DNA from 2 places in the Stenotrophomonas sp. YJH_SMC_69 genome. Region 2 is predicted to be linked to the other one. Evidence: riboswitches for the same ligand, from Rfam matches in the RefSeq annotation. Region 2 holds a riboswitch; the other holds the start of a gene.
The links. A riboswitch is a leader RNA that binds a small molecule or an ion and turns the genes downstream of it on or off. The one in region 2 is predicted to bind glycine.
Positions count from the first base shown of each region.

Region 1: it holds a riboswitch for glycine, as region 2 does, so the genes downstream of both, gcvP (aminomethyl-transferring glycine dehydrogenase) here and AC5P8F_RS04105 (trimeric intracellular cation channel family protein) in region 2, are expected to answer to the same signal.

Region 1 covers NZ_JCAFTS010000013.1:95,981-99,358, forward strand. The annotation lists gene gcvP (aminomethyl-transferring glycine dehydrogenase) at 1-1,921, opposite strand, end outside; glycine riboswitch at 1,984-2,086, opposite strand; gene AC5P8F_RS18690 (multidrug effflux MFS transporter) at 2,386-3,378, shown strand, end outside.
Region 2 covers NZ_JCAFTS010000002.1:212,797-216,174, reverse strand. The annotation lists gene AC5P8F_RS04120 (hypothetical protein) at 1-67, opposite strand, end outside; gene AC5P8F_RS04115 (nuclear transport factor 2 family protein) at 71-502, opposite strand; gene AC5P8F_RS04110 (GIY-YIG nuclease family protein) at 647-922, opposite strand; glycine riboswitch at 963-1,052, shown strand; glycine riboswitch at 1,066-1,171, shown strand; gene AC5P8F_RS04105 (trimeric intracellular cation channel family protein) at 1,251-1,868, shown strand; gene AC5P8F_RS04100 (3-deoxy-7-phosphoheptulonate synthase) at 2,131-3,204, opposite strand.

The DNA of each region.
Region 1 (3,378 bases), on a different contig from region 2:
CCAGGCGGTCGCTGTACTTCTCGGCGTTGAGGCGGATGTCCTCGACGTCGACGTTGCCGTTGGCATCGGTCTTGGTCACCACCACCTTCATGCCGCACATCTGCGCCGAGGCCGGGTTGGTGCCGTGCGCCGAATCCGGGATCAGGCAGATGTCGCGGTGGCCTTCGCCGCGCGAGCGGTGGTAGGCGCGGATCGCCAGCAGGCCGGCGTACTCGCCCTGCGCGCCGGAGTTCGGCTGCAGGCTGACCGCGTCATAGCCGGTGCATTCCACCAGCATCGCTTCCAGCGTGTCGATGAGTTCCTTGTAGCCCAGCGCCTGGTCGGCCGGCACCAGCGGGTGGATCTGCGAGAACTCCGGCCAGGTCACCGGGATCATCTCGGCGGTGGCGTTGAGCTTCATGGTGCACGAGCCCAGCGGGATCATCGTGCGGTCCATCGCCAGGTCCTTGTCGGCCAGCGAGCGCAGGTAGCGCAGCAGTTCGTGCTCGCTGTGGTGGGTGTTGAACACCGGATGGGTCAGGAATGCGGACTGGCGCAGCAGGCCGGCCGGCAGCGCATCGGCGGTGCTGGCATCCAGCGCGTCGACGTCGGCCTGCGCACCGAACACGGCGGCCAGTGCGACCACGTCGGCGCGGGTGGCGGTCTCGTCCAGGCTGATGCCGACCGAGTCGCTGTCGATCGCACGCAGGTTGTAACCGGCGGCGCGGGCCTTGGCGTGAATCTCATCGGCGTGCACGCCGGTGACATGCAGGGTGTCGAAGAAGTCGCCACCGACCTGCACGCCGGCCTCGCGCAGCGCGGCGGCCAGGATCGAGGCCAGGCGGTGGGTGCGCCGGGCGATGCGGGTCAGGCCTTCCGGGCCGTGGTACACGGCATACATCGAGGCCATCACCGCCAGCAGCACCTGTGCGGTACAGATGTTGGAGGTGGCCTTCTCGCGGCGGATGTGCTGCTCGCGGGTCTGCAGGGTCAGGCGGTAGGCCGGGTTGCCCTGGGCATCGACCGAGACGCCGATCAGGCGGCCCGGCATCGAGCGCTTGTAGGCGTCGCGGCAGGCCATGAATGCGGCGTGCGGCCCGCCGAAGCCGAACGGCACGCCGAAACGCTGGCTGTTGCCGACCACGATGTCCGCACCCCATTCGCCCGGGGCGGCCAGCAGGGTCAGCGCCAGCAGGTCGGTGGCCACGGCCACCAGGCCGCCGCGCGCGTGCACGGCCTCGACCAGCGCCTTGTAGTCGCCGATCTGGCCGAAGGTGTCCGGGTACTGCAGCAGCAGGCCGAAGGCTTCTGCTTCCAGTGCCTCGGCCGGGGTGCCGACGCGCAGCACGATGCCCATGGGCTCGGCGCGGGTACGCAGCAGTTCCAGGGTCTGCGGGTGCACGGCGTCGTGCACGAAGAAGGTGTCCGACTTCGACTTGGCCGAACGCTTGGCCAGGGTCATCGCTTCAGCTGCGGCGGTGGCTTCGTCCAGCAGCGAGGCGTTGGCGATTTCCATGCCGGTGAGGTCGGCGCACAGGGTCTGGAAGTTGATCAGCGCTTCCATGCGGCCCTGCGAGATCTCGGCCTGGTACGGGGTGTAGGCGGTGTACCAGGCCGGGTTTTCCAGGATGTTGCGCAGGATCACGTTCGGCGTGTGGGTACCGTAGTAGCCCTGGCCGATGAAGCTGCGCAGCACGGTGTTCTTGTCGGCGATCGCACGGATCTTCGCCAGTGCCTGCACTTCGGTCATCGATTCCGGCAGTGCCAGCGGCGCCGGCGACTTGATCTTGGCCGGTACGATGGCATCGGTCATCGCATCCAGCGACGCGTGGCCGACGACGTCGAGCATCTGCGCGATCTCGGCATCGTTGGGGCCGATGTGGCGCTCGACGAACGCATTGTGGTGCTCGAGCTCACGCAGGGAAGGGGTGTTCTGGGACATGGCGAAGGATCCGTCAGGAAAGGGCACACGCACGGGCACAAGCCGCCGGTCGGCGGTCTGCGGGGCGCCCCTCTGTCCTTTTGCCTGAGAGTTTGGAAGCGCGGAAAACCGCGGCTTCGTGCCCCTTCGGCGCCGGATCGAACCGGTCTCTCCAGAGTTGTGTTACGGGTGGTATCGGGCCTGAGCGATTACGGGCGTTGCGCCTTCGGCAGCGGTGTTCCGCTTCTCCCACCGTGTTGCCCGCCGATTATAGCCCGTTGCGGGCGCGCCAGCCGCCTGCGGGCCCGGCCGCGGCGCCTGAATGGCCGATGGCCCGCCCGTGCGTTTTGTGCACTGCTGCATGGCATCAGGCGCAATCCCCACCTATGATGGGCGGATACCCGAATTCATCTGGCGCCGTCCCTGCTGCAGGGGACTGGCGCCCGCCGTGCGTGCCGCGCATGGCCCTGCCGGACGCCTTCTCCATGACCGCCGCTGTTGCTCCTTCCACCCGCCGCATGGCCCTGCTGCTCGCCGGCCTGGCCATGTTCGGTCCGTTCTCGATCGACACCATCTTCCCAGCGTTCCCGCAGCTGGCCCAGCGCCTGGCGGTGGACGAGGTGGCGGTGCAGCAGACCATCAGCGTGTACCTGCTGTTCTACGGCCTGATGAGCCTGGCACACGGCCCGCTGTCCGATGCCTGGGGCCGCAAGCGGGTGATCCTCGGCGGCCTGGTGGTGTTCGTCGGCGCCTCGGTCGGCTGTGCGCTGTCCACGGATCTGACCACGCTGCTGGGGTTCCGCGCCCTGCAGGGCCTGTCCGCAGGCGTCGGCATGATCGTCGGCCGCGCGGTGATCCGCGACCTGTACCACGGTCACGACGCGCAGCGGCTGATGAGCCAGGTGTCGATGCTGTTCGGCATCGCCCCGGCGATCGCGCCGATCATCGGTGGCTGGATCCTGCTCAGCGGTGCTGGCTGGCCGCTGATCTTCTGGTTCCTGGTGGTGTTCGCACTGGTTCTGCTGGCGGCCACCGCCCGCTACCTGCCGGAGACCCATCCGCTCGAAGCGCGCGTTCCGTTGTCGCCGCGGGTGCTGATGCGTGATTACGTGCGCATCGGTTTCAATCCGCGCTTCCTGCGCCTGGCGCTGGCCGGCAGCATCGGTTTCGGTGGCATCTTCCTGTACATCTCCTCGGCACCGGTGTTCGTGATGCAACACCTGCACCTGGGCGAGGGCGGTTTCGCCTGGCTGTTCATCCCCACCATCGGCGGCATGACCACCGGCTCGTTCCTGTCCGGGCGCATGGCCGGGCACACCACGCCCACCCGCCAGGTATCCATTGGTTTCGGCCTGTGCGCGCTGTCGGTGCTGCTGAACGTCGGCTACGTGGCGCTGGCGCCGCAGTTCGTGCTGCCGTGGGCGGTGCTGCCGATCTTCCTGGGTGGCATGGGCATGGCGCTGATCTTCCCGATCCTG
Region 2 (3,378 bases):
CAGGCAGCAGCGCGATGCCGGCGACCAGCACGACGACGGAGATCCATGCGTTGCCGGCGGCACGCATCGCTCAGTGCGCCTTCGGTTTCGGGTACCACAGTGCGTTGACGATGACCCAGCGCTGGTCGAAACGCCCCATGTGGAAGTAGTCGACGAACCACGGGGTTTCCAGCCGCACCGAGGCCGCGTTGCCGGTCACGTCCAGCACCGTGCAGCGGCGATCCCATTGATCCTTCGGGGTCTTCAGCGCGCCCTGTTTCGTCAACGAGACCAGCTCTTCCTTCGACATCCGGCGCAGGCCCAGGCGCTCGTCGGGTGTATCGCCGAGCACAGCGCGCTTGGCCAGGTCCGGATGCAGGGAACGGGCGACGCGCTGCGGGTCGGCCTCCAGCTGGCCATCGACGTAGTCGTGGCAGGTGGCTTCGATGGCCGCGATCGTGGCGGCGTCGGCGGCAGGGCTCGTTGATGCGGAAAGCGCGAACAGCAGGGCAATCGTGGACATCCGGGTCTCCGGCTCTGGGCGCGGGGCGATCATCGCATGGGCCGGGTAGCCCATCCACGCAGGGCGTGGATCTACTGTAGAGCCGAGCCCGTGCTCGGCTCCCGCATCGGGCAGACGGAACAACAGCCGAGCGTGGGCTCGGCTCTACAGAAGCGCAGGATCCGTTGCCTGCAGCCAGGCCAGCTTGCGTTCGCGGGGCTGCTGCTTGAGTTGCCACTCGGCCCGCGAGGCGGCGGCCCGGTCCGGGTATTCGCGCACGGCCAGCACGCGCAGCGGCGGCCGGGCCCGGGTGTAGCGCGCGCCCTTGCCGGCCTGGTGGGCGGCGAAACGCGCCTCCACATCGGTGCTGATGCCGGCGTAATAGCTGCCATCGCGGCATTCGAGCAGGTACAGGAACCACGGGCGGACGGACGAGGCCATGCCTGGATTATGCCGTGCTGCACTGCAGCGGATATACTGGCACCCGAATGCAGGAGAGAGGCGCCGCGCTGGCGCCCGCCGAAGGCGCAGGCTCCCATGATCGCTCAGGCCGGTGGGCTGGAATCCCACCAACCATGCATTCGACTCGCCGAGCTGGAGAGAGGTCACCGGGCATGCCCGGGACGATCCGCCGAAGGGGCACGCGGCCCATGCCGCTGAACTCTCAGGCAAAAGGACAGCGGGAGCGGCACCGGTCATCGTCCCGTCATTGCGCAGGCAGTGGCGGCGGTCGCGCATGGCCGGCCCCACCGCGCCCGGAGCCTGTCCCATGCTGCTGTCCATCATCTACCTGATCGCCATTTCCGCCGAAGCCATGACCGGCGCACTGTCCGCCGGCCGCCGCCGCATGGACCTGTTCGGCGTGGTCATGATCGCCTGCGTCACCGCCCTCGGTGGCGGCTCGCTGCGCGACATCCTGCTCGGCCACTATCCGCTGGGCTGGGTGAAGCATCCCGAGTACCTGGGCTTCACCGTATGCGCGGCGCTGATCGCCACCTGGGTGGCGCGCTGGATGCACCACTTCCGCCGCACCTTCCTGGTGCTCGATGGCCTGGGCCTGATCGCCTTCACCCTGATCGGCTGCTCGATCGCGCGCGAAGCCGGCCATGCAATGCCGATCGTGCTGATCGCCGGCATGCTGACCGGCGCGTTCGGCGGGGTGCTGCGCGACATCCTCTGCAACGAGGTGCCACTCATCTTCCAGAAGGAGCTGTACGCGATCATCGCGCTGCTGACCGGCGCGGCCTATCTGTTGCTGCTGCACTGGGGCGTGGCCGATGCCACCGCGATCCTGTGCTGCCTCGGCGGCGGCTTCGCGTTGCGCCTGCTGGCGATCCACTACCGCTGGGAAATGCCGAAGTTCGTGTACCACGACGAAGTGCATTGAGCCTCTTCGTAAAGTCGAGCCATGCTCGACTGCTCTTTGCAGCAAACCAACGCGCTTCGCGCGCAGGTCGGGCATGGCTCGACGCTACAGGAAGCGGTATCACCACCCCGGCGATGTACCTGGCGCTGTCGCTCATGCGCAGCGCCAGGCGCATCGCCGGTGCAGATGGGCCGGCCTCCAACTCTGACCGGCCCTGATCGCGGCCGCACCCCCGCAGGCGCTGGCCGCCATCCACACACGTGCCGCACTCAGGCGGTTTCGATCAGGCTGCTTCGGACACCTTCACGTCGCGACGGGCGCGCACGGCCGCAGCCAGACGCTCCAGCACCGTCACGGTGGTGTCCCAGTCGATGCAGCCATCGGTGATGCTCTGCCCGTAAACCAGCGGCTGGCCTTCCACCAGTTCCTGGCGGCCACCGACCAGATGGCTCTCGATCATCACGCCAACGATGCGCTGTTCGCCGTCTTCCAGCTGAACAGCGATGTCCTCGATCACCTTCGGCTGGTTCTCGGGGTTTTTCAGGCTGTTGGCGTGGCTGGCGTCGATCATCAGGCGCGTCGGCAGCTTGGCCTTGGCCAGCACCTGGCAGGCGTCGGCGACGCTGCCGGCGTCGTAGTTCGGCTGCTTGCCGCCACGCAGGATCACATGGCAATCCGGATTGCCGGTGGTCGACACGATGGCGGTGCCGCCCTGCTTGGTGACCGACAGGAAGTGATGCGGATTGGACGCCGCACCCACCGCGTCAGCGGCGATCTTCACGTTGCCATCGGTGCCGTTCTTGAAGCCGACCGGGCACGACAGCCCCGAGGCAAGCTCACGATGCACCTGGCTTTCGGTGGTACGCGCGCCGATCGCGCCCCACGCCACCAGGTCGGCGATGTACTGCGGCGAGATCACATCGAGGAATTCGACACCGGCCGGCAGGCCGAGCTTGTTGATGTCGCGCAGCAGGCCGCGGGCGATGCGCAGGCCCTTGTCGATCCTGAAGCTGCCGTCCAGGTCCGGGTCGTTGATCAGGCCCTTCCAGCCCACCGTGGTGCGCGGCTTCTCGAAGTACACGCGCATGACGATTTCCAGTTCGCCGGCCAGCGCGTCGCGCAGCGGCTTCAGGCGCTGGGCGTATTCGATGGCGGCCTTCGGGTCGTGGATCGAGCACGGGCCCACCACCACTGCCAGGCGGTCGTCACGGCCGTGCAGGATCTGGTGCAGGGCCGCGCGCGAGGCGCTGACGGTGTCGGAGGCTTCATCGTCACAGGGCAGCATCGCCAGCAGCTGGGCAGGCGGTGTCAGCGGTTCGATGGTGCGGATACGCAGGTCGTCGGTGTGCGGGGGCATTGCAGGAGATCTCCGGAACGTTGGGGTCCCCAGCGTGGCGGCATGAAAAAAGCCGCCAGGTTCGCTGGCGGCTTTCGGGAATGCGTCTGAAGCTTTCTTCAGGGTGAGCGCAGTCCTTCCTCCGCCAGTGGCTTCGGAAAGTAATACCAGTAAAAGCGGGTGGCGGCTGCGTTC